Syntrophobacter fumaroxidans MPOB: one gene and its partner. The protein of the gene in region 2 interacts with the protein of the main gene of each other region in a pairwise test. Links are inferred from orthologs where the notes say so. Each region holds a gene or a part of one and is shown on either strand. Other genes may lie near its edges.

Evidence for each region.
Region 1: the proteins of mrdA (region 2) and SFUM_RS13870 interact in binary tests that used the Escherichia coli proteins (3 or more experiments, as listed by UniProt). The link is inferred for Syntrophobacter fumaroxidans MPOB from one-to-one orthologs.

The regions. Positions count from the first base shown.
Region 1 is NC_008554.1:3,305,891-3,312,902, reverse strand. Bases 1,900-4,922 are described here. They hold SFUM_RS13870 (penicillin-binding protein 1A), read right to left. Parts: upstream 4,594-4,922; coding sequence 2,206-4,593; downstream 1,900-2,205. In the rest of the region: DNA repair helicase YoaA, read right to left, coding at 1-1,877; SFUM_RS13865 (sensor histidine kinase), read left to right, coding at 5,155-6,174; SFUM_RS13855 (TRAP transporter TatT component family protein), read left to right, coding at 6,993-7,012. UniProt on the Escherichia coli protein: Cell wall formation. Synthesis of cross-linked peptidoglycan from the lipid intermediates.
Region 2 is NC_008554.1:3,199,680-3,206,648, forward strand. Bases 2,410-5,389 are described here. They hold mrdA (penicillin-binding protein 2), read right to left. Parts: upstream 4,880-5,389; coding sequence 2,939-4,879; downstream 2,410-2,938. Other genes in these bases: rodA (rod shape-determining protein RodA), read right to left, coding at 2,410-2,886; SFUM_RS13435 (hypothetical protein), read right to left, coding at 4,896-5,389. Outside these bases: atpH (ATP synthase F1 subunit delta), read right to left, coding at 1-501; SFUM_RS13415 (F0F1 ATP synthase subunit B), read right to left, coding at 498-1,109; SFUM_RS13420 (F0F1 ATP synthase subunit B), read right to left, coding at 1,110-1,535; more of rodA, read right to left, coding at 1,771-2,409; more of SFUM_RS13435, read right to left, coding at 5,390-5,417; rod shape-determining protein MreC, read right to left, coding at 5,641-6,486; SFUM_RS13445 (rod shape-determining protein), read right to left, coding at 6,614-6,969. UniProt on the Escherichia coli protein: Catalyzes cross-linking of the peptidoglycan cell wall. Responsible for the determination of the rod shape of the cell. Is probably required for lateral peptidoglycan synthesis and maintenance of the correct diameter during lateral and centripetal growth.

The DNA of each region.
Region 1 (7,012 bases), 110 kb from region 2 along the record:
AGCCGGCAGGGGGGAAGGCTCTTCAGGAATATTTGACCGTAGTTTTTCTGCAGGAGACGGACATCGAAAATGACGATGAGGCCGCGGTCGCTGGATGAGCGAATCAGGCGACCGACGCCTTGCTTGAGTTGAATGACCGCGCGAGGCACCTGGTAGCCGAAAAACGAGCTTTTTCCCTGTCGGGTGATGAAATCCATACGGGCAGCGGCAAGAGGGTCGTCGGGGACTTCGAAGGGGAGCTTGTCGATGAGCAGGCAGCTGAGAGCTTCCCCCGGAACATCGATTCCCTGCCGGAACGAGCTGGTCGCGAACAGCACGGAACCGATGCTCTCCTTGAATTCAGCCAGCAGAGCGCGCTTCGGTTTTTGCCCCTGCACCAGGATCGGGTACGGGAGACGGTCACGCAACAGCTGATGGACTTCGTTCATGTTTCGGTAGCTCGTGAAAAGGAAAAGCGCCCTGCCCCGGGTCTTGAGCAGGATTTCCACGGACTGCTCCGCGATTTGGCGGCAGAAGTCGTGTTCATTGGGGGCCGGAAACCGTCGCGGGATATAGAGCATGGTCTGCTCGGCGTAGGCGAAGGGAGAAGGCAGCCGGATCGATTTGCTGTCCGGCGCGATTCCCAGGGACTGACGCACAAAATCGAACGAACCGGCAACGGACAGGGTTGCCGAGGTAAGGATCACGGGGCGGTTGGGTGTGAGCACCCGCCGGCGGAAGATGGAACACACCTCGATGGGGGTCGCATTCAGGAACAGAGCATTTTGGCCGACTTCGTACCAGTAAACCAGGGATTCGTCTTCCTGCGCGAGGAGCATTCGTACGGCCCCGGACAGGTCGGAAGCCCTCCGATGGTAGGCTTCGAAGGACAGGGGAAGGTCTTCGGCCGGCGCGATCATGGGTGCCAGCTCATCGAGCGCATGGATGAGCTGATTGCAGGATTGCACGAAGTTCTTGCCCATTCTGCTCATGTCGAGCGGAAACCGTCCCTGGGACCCGCGGACTTCGAACAGGTGACGATGCAGAAGGCGATTCAGCACCTCCAGCTGCTGGACGATTCTCCGCGCATCGTGGAAGCGGTGTGACGCCCCGGTTTCCTTCTTGAATTCGCGCTGCAGGACGCGGGTCAGTTCCATAAGTCCGTAACTGTTGAACTGGATCCCGAAATACTGTCCCATGACGTCTTCGAGCTGGTGGGCCTCGTCGAATATGACCGCGTCGTACTCCGGAAGGACCCCCGTGTCCGCCTTGTCTCTCAAGGCGAGGTCAGCGAAGAAAAGGTGATGGTTGACGACAACCAGGTGCGCCTGTGCGGCTTCGGCGCGCAGCCGCGTCACAAAGCACCGCTGCACATCGGAGCACTGTTGGCCGAGGCAGTGTTCGCCGGCGGAGCAGACTTCATTCCAGGTGTGAAACTGGTCCGGGAGCCAGGAAATCTCCGCCCGATCCCCGGTACGGGTCCTTGTGGCCCACTTCTGAAATCGGCTCCAGAGCTTGGCTTCGTCCTTGTTCCAGAGTGTGGGTTGATAGGAGAAATCCTTGAAACGCCGATGGCACAGATAATTCCCGCGGCCCTTCAGGCAGACGGCTCGAAGCTTGGGATACACCGTGCGTTTCAGGAACGGTATGTCCTGGTCCAGGATTTGGTCCTGGAGGGTCTTCGTACCGGTGGAAACCACTGTGCGCTTTCCGCTGAGGATGGCGGGAACCAGGTAGGCCCAGGTCTTCCCCGTGCCCGTTCCCGCTTCGACCACAAGCGGCGAACGGGCACCCAGCGCCTCGAGAACCGCCTCTGCCATTTCCAGCTGGGAAGGGCGAAATTCGAAGTGCGTGACATTCTCGGCCAGAAGGCCGTCAGGACCAAAATAACGTCGCATGATTCCTGGTTTTCCCGGGGATCGGACCGGATGGCGCCTTCATCCGTGAATCACCGCCCCGACAGTGCGCGAAAGCCGAAGCCGGGGATAATCCCCGGCCGCGACAAACAGGGAAGCCGGTTCCAACGAAGAGCCGTAGGCGGCGGTTCTCACCGTCGCGTTCGCGGTCTTCGCTCGGGAGCATGCCGGCGCCTGATTGAGAGTGTCACCGCCAGGCCGCCGCGGGCCGGGGTCCGGGAGGCTTTGACGGACCCGGACGTCCGGCTGCGGGTGAAGGACATCGGCATGTTTCATGATTCGTTGCGGGCCTCCTGCTGATGGCGGTTCACTAGAAGAGGTCGGACTTGAAAAAGGATTCCGATGAAGAAGTGTATGACCCGGAGCCCGTGACGAGATCCTCCGAAAGCTCGGAATCGGGACCGCTTCGCCCGGTCGGCAGACTGCCCGCGAATGCGGCGTATGTCCCTCCAGGTTCGTCGGATTTCGAAATCGCGCCCGTGTAGGAATTCATCTTGGCAAATACAATGCCTTCAGGAATGGCGAAGGTGTCGATGGGCTGATTCATCATGTACTCTTTCATAAAGTACACCCAGATCGGGCACGCGGCCCGGCCCCCCGTTTCACCTTTTCCCAGCGAGATGTTGTGATCGTCGTATCCCACCCACACTCCGGCGAGCACGGTGGGTGTAAAACCGATAAACCAGGCGTCCTTCATTTCATTGGTGGTGCCGGTTTTTCCCGCGGCAGGTCTGCCGATTTCCTTCGCCTTCGTTCCCGTGCCCTCCAGGACCACCCCTTCCAGCAGATTGGTCATCAAGTAGGCCGTCTGGGGTGAAATGACCTGTTGCCGGTTGACCTGGTGTTCTTCGACCAGTCCGCCGTGCCGGTCGTAGATCTTCTCGACGAGGTAGGGTTCCACGCGTTCCCCCTGGGCGGCAAAAGGCGAATAGGCGGTGAGCAGCTCGGAAAGAGTCAGCCCGGAGGCTCCCAGCGCGAGTGCGAGGGTTGGAGTCAGGGGTGCGGAAATGCCGAGTTTCCTTGCATAGTCGATGGCATAGTGCACCCCGATGGCGTCGAGCAGCTTTACCGTAACCACGTTCCTCGAATTCACCAGAGCCTTCCTCAGCGAAATGGGCCCCCAGAATTTCCGGTCGTAGTTCGACGGTATCCAGGGTCCCCTCAGGCTGTGGTCGTCGAGAACGAGCGGCGAATCGACGAGGATGGAGGCCTCCGTATAGCCTTTGTCGAGTGCCGCGGCATAAATGATGGGCTTGAAGGATGATCCGGGCTGACGGATCGCCTGGGTGCAGCGATTGAACTGGCTTTTCTCGAAGTTCCGCCCCCCGACCATGACCAGCACCCGGCCGGTGTCGGGCGCTATGGCCATCAAAGCCCCTTCCATGCCGGGATCCTGTTCGAGAACGGTCATCCAGGAGCCGTCCTCCAGGGGCTTGTCGAGCCGCACCCGGATGATGTCCCCGGCGCGAAACATCTTTGAGGCGCGCTTGGCGGACACTCTCGTCCATTCATATCCGGAGGCGGGCAGTTTTCCCTCGCCCTTGCCGAACATGATCTGGCAGGCCCGGCTTCTCTCGTCGAAACTCCTCACTATGGCCGCAACCACTTTCCCCTGGGTCAGTTCGCCATTGCTCTGCGCGAGAACCCTCAGAGCGCCCGGCCAGTCCTCCCGGGGAACGTTGGCGTGGACGCCGCGGTAGCTCTTGTGGCGTTTGTCGAGCTCGCGAAGTCCCTGATCCAGAGCTTTCCGGGCAATCTTCTGCCCTTTTGAATCGAGCGTCGTGTGGATGGTCAGGCCTTCCTTGTAGAGCATATCACGGCCGTAGCGGGCCTCCACCTGCCTGCGGACCTCCTCGGTGAAGGAATCGAGCTCCTTCAGCGTCCAGTGCTTTGGCTTTGCCAATTGGAGGGGTTTTGCCATGGCCTTCTGAGCTTCCTCGGGCGTAATGAATCCCACCTCCGCCATGCGCTGCAGCACGTAGCCCTGGCGTTCCCTGGCGACTGCAGGGTGCTGAAAAGGCGAAAAGCGGCTCGGAGCTTTGGGCAGGCCGGCAAGCAGCGCGGCTTCGGGCAGAGTCAGATCCTGCACGTGCTTGTTGAAATAGGTCCGCGCGGCCGCCTCCACTCCGTAGGCGCCCGAGCCGAAATAGATTTGATTGAGATAGAGGTATAGAATTTCATCCTTGCTCAGGGTGTGATCGATCCGGTAGGCAAGCAGCGCTTCCTTCATCTTCCTGGCCAAGGTCTTTTCCGGGGTCAGGAGAAGCGATTTAACCACCTGCTGGGTGATGGTGCTCCCGCCCTGCACGATTTCTCCGGCCTGGAGGTTCTTGAACGAGGCCCGGAGGATCCCGAAGAAGTCCACCCCGCCGTGTTCGTAGAACCTGACGTCCTCAGCCGCCAGGAAGGCTTTGATCATCATGGCCGGAACATCCTTCAGGGGTATGAGGTAGCGTCGCTCGATGAAGAACTCTCCGATAAGCTCACCGTCGGCGGAGTACACACTGGAAACCAGGGGCGGGTGATAGTTCTTGAGAGACTGGGTACTGGGAAGCGAACGGTCCAACTGGATGTAAAATGCGAACAATCCGACCCCGACAATCAGAACCAGGCAAAAAAGCACGGAAGCAACGGCAAGAACAAACCACCGAAACGTTTTGCGTTTGGGTGCTCGTTTTGAAGGACCCGGTTTTCTCATATCTCACCTCGGTTGCCATGGCACGCTTCGGTCGGCGCCGCCCGAAGGCGTTGCGAGACGGCGGTGACCACCAATGTCGCACACTGTCGCGAGCGATTATTCAAATCAAATCATTTACCATATTTACCCCGGAAAAGAAACAACGGGCTTCTTTGTCTATATGAAATGTTCCGTCAAATCAAACGGTTGTTCCGAACGCCCACGGGCGCTTCCGCACCCGTGTCCGCTCCGGCCGCTCTGCGCCCGGTGCTTTCGCCGCGTCTCGGACAATGGTGAGGGTGCGGGATGGAATGACAACGCGCGGCGTTCGTCTTATTTTCATTCCATGTATCGCCGACCGCAGATATCCCGTGAGAGGTCCGGATCGTCCCGGGCGATGGATGGCGGCCAAAGACGGCAATTCGCCCTGGAGCTTCGAATGGTTTAGAATGTTCATGCCGGAAGTGAAATCGGCAAAGACGATTCCTGGCCGTGTCCCGTGCCTGTTGTGCCGATTCCGGTCGCCGCGCGGCCCGCGTACGGTCCTCCTGCGACCGTCTGTGCGTCCCGCGAGGAGCTCCTATGGCGCTGAACAGCAACAAAACGAGAATCGCCCTCATCTCTCTCGTGGTGCTGGCCATCACGGTCGCTCACAGTTTTGGCATCCGCTCCCGGGGCGGTTACCTACATCATCTTTACCATGCTTGCTTCTTCCTGCCGTTGATGCTCGCGGGGTTCTGGTTCGGGCTCAAGGGTGCCCTGGCGACGTCATTGAGCATCACCCTGCTCAACCTTCCCGAGGTGATAACCCATTTCGAAAAGTTCTCGCCGATCGAGTTTGATTACATGCTGCAGATGGGCATTTACAACGTGGTGGCGGTGTGCCTGGGTATGCTCAGGGATCGGGAGCGCCGGGAACAGAAACGGGCATTGGAGGCCGGGAGGCTTGCCGCCATCGGGAAAGCCATATCCTGTGTCGCGCATGACATGAAGACCCCGCTCATTGCCATCGGCGGTTTCGGCCAACTGCTCATGAAACACTTCGAGACGGGCGATCCGCGCCTTGAAAAACTGGAGATCATCGTCAAGGAAACCCGGCGCCTGGAAATGATGGTGAGAGAAATGCTGGATTTTTCCCGTCCTCTCGAGCTCCACCGGTCGGAGGAAGACATGTGCCTGCTGGTCCGGGAGAGCCTCGAGGTGGTCAACGAGGCGGCGACGGCAAAGCGGGTGATCGTTTTCAGCACGCCGGCGAATCCTCCCCGGATTTCGGTCGACCCGTTGCGTATCAAACAGGTTCTCATCAACCTGATGATCAATGCGGTTGAAGCGTCGCCCGAAGGGGAAATCGTCACCGTGGCGACCTACAAGCAGGGGAGAAACCTCGTGATCGACGTCAGCGACAAGGGGGACGGGATCCCGGATGGGAAGGCAGAGGAGATTTTTTCCCCTTTCTATACGACCAAGAAGGATGGAACCGGTCTCGGCCTCACCATTGCCAGGAAGATCGTCGAAGCCCACGAGGGTCGCCTGGAGCTTCTGCAGAACTCTGGGAAAGGCCTGATCGTCAGGGTTATCCTGCCCATCGGGCGAAGATCCTAGCGGCACGGCGGAATCGCATGGAAAAGCGGGCCCTCCGGGATACCGCGATCGGGGGCGGTTGGGCGGCAGTCTCGGTCTCCTCGGAATCGCAATGCGAACCACTACTCCCAACTGTATGAAATGTTTATTGGAAAATCTCAGCAGCCAGGATTCTCCAGCCATAATCCTTGACAATTTCAGGTCCGCTGTGACAAGAATGCTCGTCGTCCCCTACCCGGCGGCGTTTGTGGGGATGCATGACACCCATTCGCGTTCCGATCTCGGGATACGGAACCGGCGGAAGGCGGAGCGGTGCCTTGCGTATCTCATGCGGAACATTGATTTTGATGCGACGGAGAGCGTCGTTTCCGATGACCCCGGCGGGATCGACGGCTGGAGCGTTTCCGAGCCCCCCGGAGGGGGGCGCTGACCTTCTTGGATAAAGCCTTCGGTGACCGGCCGTTCCGAGGAGCCGTCACGGCGGTGTGGAGGCGGTTGAGGTTGGAAGCTTCGTTTCCCGGGGCGGGGTTGCTTTCACGGTTCCTCACTTTCCCGGGGCGCATCGATCGTCGTTTTTGACAGGCCTTCGCGTGAAACCGGTTTCTTTCAATGGAGCGGGTGTCGCCAGCATGAATTTCTCTCCCGTCAATGATCTGAAGTCTGGTTCGCCTCATTGCAAGCATTCACCCCGAGGCGTTGCTCCGCGTCCTCAAACGGCGACGGCGTTTCGGGCAACACGGCCGGGGGTGATCGGGGGGAACGTTCGTCACGCTTTCGAGGGGGCACGGGCGGAACAAAGTGCCCGGAAGTTTCCGACAGGGCCGGGAATCACGCTCGGTATGGTTTTTCTGCTGGGGGT
Region 2 (6,969 bases):
CTTCACACTGCCATCCAATACAAAATCGCCAATCTGCGCCAGGACCCCCCCTATCAGGCTCGGATCCTTCTGAAACTCGACGACGATTTTCTTACCTGTCATTTTTTCCAGGGTCTTGGCGATCTCCTGGATGACCTTCTCGTCCAGATCGATGGCCGCTTTGACCTGAGCGCGGGCGACGTTGGAGTATTCATCGATAAGTCTGTGATAGTATTGCGCTATTGACTCCAGGTGCTCCACCCGCTTCTTCACGATCAGCAAATTGATGAAGCTGCGCACGATGGGAGTCAGCGCGAGTTGTTCCGCCACCGCGGCAAAAATCGCTTTTCTGGTCGCTTCCGGAAACAAAGGATTGCGAAGGGCGTCCGCCAGCTCTGGAAGCTTCCCCAGGAGCCGAACGAAGTTGTCCAGCTCCTCTCCGTATTGCTCAATCATCCGCCCTTCTTCGGCCAGATTGAACAACGCCTTGGAATAACGTTTCGCAATGATTAGGTTTTTCACTTCGCCTCCACCACCCTTTTCATGAAGTCACGAACCAGGCGATCTTGATCCTTAGCTTTCATGTTCTTGCGCAGTATCTCCTCGGCCGCGGCCACCGAGAGTTCGCTGATCTCCAGTTTGAGCTTCTCCCGGGCGGCCTTGATCTCCTGCTGTATGGCGACGTCGGCCTGCTGCCGGAGGTAATCGGCCTGCTTCTCGGCCGCCTCGATGATCTTCTGCCGCTCGACTTCCCCTTCCGCAATCAACTCGTCGACGATCTTCTTCGTCTCAACCTCGAGCGCAGCCAGTTTCGCCTTGCACTCGGCGTGGTTCTGCTCGGCTTCCTTCTGCTTCAGCTCCAGCTCGGACAGCAACCGCTGGATTTCCGCCTTCCGGGAAGAAAAAAAACCGGCGATCGGCTTCTTGAGCAACTTGAACAGGATGGAAAACGTGATCACGAAAACAAGCGTCCTGGCAAGAAAATCAGACCAGTTCAGGTGGCCTCCTCCATGCTCACCGCCCCCCCCGCTCGCCCAGGCAACCCCCTCCGCTGCAAGGAGCAACCCGGCACCGAGGAGCGGCCATACGAACTTCGCTCTCTCCTTCTTCCCCCTCACACCTGCGTGCATCTAGATACTCCTTCCCAAAATCTTTTGAGCCAACTCAACCGAAAAGGATCGGACCTGAGTCATCAGCTGCTCGCGAGCCTGCCCGATGTCACTCTGCACCTTGGCACGCATCGTCTGCATCCGACCGGCGGCCTGCTCGGTCGCCTGCTGCAGGAGTTCCTTCTCCCGCTCATAGGCCGCCGCTTTCAGATCCTGAATCTTTTGCCGTCCCTCCTTGCGGGCATCCAGAAGCCTGGCGTTGAATTCCTGAACCGACTTCTGCGCATCCGCCTCCAGCCGATCAATACCGGTCTGCCGGTCGTCGACGAACTGCTTCCTCTGGGCGACAATCCGGCGGATGGGACGATAGAGGACGAGATTCATCAGGAAAACAAAGATCAAGAAAGTCACCAGCTGAATGATGAGTGTTACATTGATGCTGATCATTTTTCCCCTTCCCTAGATTCCATGCAGTACACCACTGTGTTCAAAACCAAAACTTTATGTGACCTGCTGCACATGTTGGGCAATTGGGCATTTTCCAGCCAAAAAATGCACAAACCCAAGCATGGCCTCAGTATGGAAGCGTGACATGGCCGACCTGTTAGCACAAGTTTGGAGCCTTGGCAAGAAAAAAGCTAAAAATATCACAAATTGTTCCTGCCCGTTTTCAGGAGCATTTTCAACGGGTTTGAAACACGTAACGGCGCATGCTGACGCTCTCGATGATGCCTATGGCGAAGCACAGAGTGATGAGGGAGGACCCTCCGTAACTGACGAAGGGAAGCGTGATTCCAACCACGGGGAGAAGCCCGATGACCATGCCGATATTGATGAGCGCCTGCCAGAGAATGAGCGCGGTCATTCCCACCACCAGCAGGGCTCCGTAGCGGTCCTTGGACCTGCGCGCCACGCGCAGCGACAGGAATACCAGGAGCCCGAACAGCACCAACAGAACAAGGCACCCCACGAATCCCCATTCCTCGGCCCAGACCGAAAAAATGAAGTCCGTATGTTTCTCCGGAAGAAAATGCAGCTTGTTCTGGGTTCCGTTCAGAAACCCCTTTCCCCAGAGCATCCCCGACCCGATGGCGATTTTCGACTGTCGAATGTGATAGCCTGCCCCCAGCGGATCGAGGTCCGGCCGAAGCAGAATTTCGATCCGCCGCTTCTGATAGGGTTTCAAAACGGTCATCCAGATGGGCATCAGCAGCGGAATCACGCCGATCATCATGGCCAGGATATACTTCCAGCGAATCCCCATGAAGAAGATGACCGTGCCGGAAATGGCCAGGATGCAGATGGCCGTGCCGAGATCGGGTTCCGCAAGGATCAGCAGCACCGGGGCGGCGACAAACGCCAAGGGCGTCAGGAGCTTCTTCAGTGGCGGATACGACGTCATCTCCTGGGTGGAGAAGTAGCTGGCCAGCTGGATGACGATCACGATCTTCATGAGCTCCGACGGCTGGAACTGGAATCCGGCCAGTTCCAGCCAGCGCTTCGACCCGTTGACTTCCTTGCCCACCACCAGGACGGCCGCAAGCAGCACCACCGTTGCGAGGTAGAGCCAGAAGCTCACCGCTTTCAGTTTCTGGTAATCCAGGAAGAGCGTGAAGAACATGACCCCGAACCCGAGCGACAGCCACATGATCTGCTTGATGAACAGGTTGTGGGTGGGGTTGGCCCGGATTTGCGGGTAGAGTGCGCTGTAAACGCTCAGCAGGCCGATGCAGATGATCCCCAGCAACACCCAGATGATCGACCAGTCGAAGTTTTCAATCAGACGTCTGTCCATCATGGAAACGCGATATCCTCAGTGAAGCCGCAGCGCCGGGAGCCCCTGCTCGGCATCATTGACTCGGGGCCGCGGCGGATTCGGATTTCAGGTAAGCGGCGATGACCTTTTGAACGACGGGAGCCGCCGCGGAGGAACCGTGGCCGCCGTGCTCTATGATCGCGGCCACTGAAATCCTGGGGTCGTTCGCCGGCGCATAGCCCACGAACCAGGCGTGGTCCCGGGTCTTGCCCTTGGCCATCCTTTCGAGCAGCTTGCGGTTGGCGCCGTCGGCCACGCCCACTACCTGAGCGGTGCCGGTCTTGCCCGCCATAAGGAAAGACTTGTCCCGTACCGCGTGGGCCGTCCCCCGATCATCCTCCACGACCCCGAGCAGTCCCTTGCGGACCAGGTCGAAGTGTTTCTTGGCGATGGGAATCGTCCGCCGCAGTTTTCCCTTGATCTCATCCGTCTCCACGGGGGTGCTCCCCTCAACGCGCATGACCACGTATGGCTGCCAGAGGTTCCCTCCGTTGGCGACGGCGGCATATCCGACAGCCATCTGGAGCGGGGTGGCCAGGTCGTAGCCCTGCCCGATCGAGATGGACAGAGTCTCCCCCTTCTGCCAGGGAACCCCGATCGCCTGCCGCTTCCACCACGACGTCGGAACGAGGCCCGGATGTTCGCCGTGCAGGCCGATTCCCGTACGTTCCCCCAGGCCGAACATGGAGACATACTGCGCGATGCGGTCGACCCCCAGGCGCATGCCGGTCTGGTAGAAGAACACGTCGCACGATTGGATGAGAGCCCGCTCGACCGCCATTCCCCCATGACCGCGATCCCGCCAGCACCGGTATCTGCGGCCGGCGAACTCGTAATATCCGGGACAGTTGAAGCTGGTCTCGGGCGTGATCACACCTTCCTGCAACCCGGCAAGAGCCATGAACGCCTTGTAGGTCGAACCGGGCGGGTAGGCCGCGCCGCTGCCTCGGTTGAGCAGGGGGTGGTTGGGATTCTTGCTCAGTGCCTGCCATTCCTCTTTTCTCAAACCCCGAACGAACTTCTCCTGGTCGAACGTGGGACTGCAGGCAAACGCCAGGATCGCGCCGGAAGTCGGATCCACCGCGACGATGGCCCCCGCCTTACCCTCCAGGAGGCTCTCCGCCAGCCTCTGCAATTCGATGTCAACCGTCAGCCACAGGTTTCTTCCGGGGATCGGCAGCAACTCGTCCAAAAGCCGAATTCTTCTGCCGATGGCGTCCACCTCCATCTGGCGGCCGCCTCTCTTCCCGTGCAGGAATCTCTCGAATGCGCTCTCCACTCCGAACTTGCCGACATCTTCGCCCTGCACGTAACCCTGGTAGCTCTCCTGCTTCAAATCGCTCTCCGTGATCTCGCTCAGATACCCGATAAGGTGCGCCGCCGTACCGTTCCATCGGTACTCGCGCTTGGGCTCGAGCTGGATCACGACCCCGGGAAGCCTGATCCGCTGGGCCTCCACCCGCGCCAGGGCATCACGGTCCAGATCCGCGGCCAACCGGATCGGCAGAAATTTCGGCGTGGTGCGGTTGGCCTCCAGAACGGCGAACAGCTCGTCCGGGGTGCGACCGAGGAGGCGGGCCAGTTCCCTGACGGTCCCATCCAGGTCCTGGACGTCTTCCCTGATGAGCAGCACGTGATAGGCGGGGCGGTTCTCCACCAACGGCACGCCGTTCTTGTCGAAAATGATCCCACGCGGCGCCGAGATGTCCTCCAGCCGAATACGGTTATTCTCCGACTGGTAGCGATAGGTGGCGCCCTGCAGAACCTGGAGGCTCCACATGCGCGCCATGTAGACCAGCAGAATGAGGAACATCACGCCGGCCACAATGATGTACTGCTTCTGAAAGGAAGCCGTTTCGGCCATCTCCCAGTTCAGCAGCTGCAGGTTATCGGCTTTCTTCTTTTTCACATTCATGAGACGACGATACCATGGTTCTATTTTCGTCACGTTGTGCCCGTCCCGGGAGAAACGCATGCCGCCCTCCCCGGGCTCAACGCAGCATCTTCTTGAGGCTCCATACGGGGTAAATCACAAACGGCGTCAATACGGTCATCAGCGCCGAGCGAATCAACAGGCTTGTCCAAACCGAGGCCGAGGCAAGGAAGGTGAGCGGTTCGAAAGACATGTACAGCCCCAGCGCCGCCGACTGTCCCAGAGCGCATAATCCCGCCATGGACATCTGGTAGATCGGATTTTCGAAACCGATTCTGTCCGCCGCGATATTGACCATGCAGATGGCCACTGCGTATGAGCCCACGTGCAGACCCCAGAACCCTCCCGAGAGCACGTCCACCGCAAAACCCCAAAAGCACGCCCAGAGCAGGCTCGGCACCGGCGGCCATTCCGCCGCCACACCGAACATCAGCGGCAGGAGAACATCCGCCCGCAGCGCGGGGTAGGGCAGCCGCGCAAAGAAGCCGGCCTGGAGGAGCAGCAGGAACAACGTGTAGATGAACATCTCGAGGATGTAAACATACTGGATGCTGTTTCTGGAACGCACGGGAGCATTCATTGCGGGATCGATCTCTTTCCGGTTATACGATAATCCGGCACGCACACGCCCCGGTTTTCACGGAGAATCCCCTGGCGATGCGGGGGAAAGCGCCGGTCGTTTTCCCCATCGGTTCCACCGGCAAAAAGGCCCGCGTCCGACCGGAGCGCCGCGCAGCCGAAGCCGCACCGAGCGCGCAACGCGCTCCGATCATCTTCGGGAATGCGGACCTCCCCGCGCGGCCTCAATTGCCCATGACGTCGTCAGGTGCATTCGCCTCGCGCTTCATGATCAGTACTTCCTCGAGCGCATTCAGGCGCACCAGCGGCTTGACCTCGATTTTCTGAAACAAGTCCACGGGATCCTTGAAAATTCCCTGGACAACGCCCAGGCGGAGCCCCTTCGGGTAAACCCCGTCCTTGCCCGACGTGATGATCAGGTCCCCCACCTGCACGTCCACATTGCCGCGCACGTATTTCAGGATGCAGCTGTTGGCATCCTTCCCGCTCAAAACCCCCCGTACCCGGTTGCGCTGAATGACCGCATCCACCGAGCTTCCCGGGTCCGTGATGAGCAATATGCGCGAATACCTGTCCGACACGTCCAGTATGCGACCGACAACGCCTTCATCATTCACCACGGGCATGTCGGACGTGATCCTGTCCCTGAAACCCTTGTCCACCATCACGGTCTGAAACCATCCGGTCAGATCGTGCAGGGCCACCCTCGCGGCAACGGTGTCGACATGGATGCTGCTCTTGAAATCGAGCAGGCGCCTGAGGCGAAGGTTTTCGATGTAGGCTTCCTGGTAGTCGGTCAGTTTCTGTTCGGTGGCGGCCAACTGCCGTCGCAGGAGCGCGTTTTCGGAACGAAGATTCCTCAGCCACACATATTCCTTGACCAGATCTTCGAAGAAGGAAGCGATCCTGCCCACGGATTTTATAGGCGGAACGAGCGTCTCAACCACAAAGCGCTGCAGAACGTCCATTTTCTCGGGCGGGCGAAAGTTCAGAGAGAAAATGTAGAGGAAGACACTCAGAAACACAAGAATCAATAATGCGCCTCGCAACCGGCGCAACCACTCGGTCATGATGCCAAGGCCTCAGCAAACAGTAAGCGCCCGCGGGATGCACACGATGCCTGAACCGGCCACGTTGTACCGGAACGATGCGAGAGTGTGTTTCAGGCTGTACGAAAAACCGCCGGATCAGCCGGTTCTAGGCAAAAACGTCCTTGAGAACGTCGATTTCCTCCAGGGCCTTGCCGGAACCCAGCACGACCGTGGAAAGGGGATCCTCGCTGATGATGATCGGGAGACCGGTCTCCAGTCTCAACAAATGATCCAGGTTCTTGAGCAGAGCACCGCCCCCCGTCAGAACGATCCCCCGGTCCACGATGTCTGCGGCCAGTTCGGGGGGAGTCTGCTCGAGCGCGATTTTTATGGTTTCCAGGATGGAATCGATCTGCTCCTGGACAGATTCACGAACCTCGTCGGAATTGATTTCAACCGTCTTGGGGATACCGCTGACCAGGTCCCGCCCTTTGATGGTCATGGTCTCGGTCTGGCCGAGCG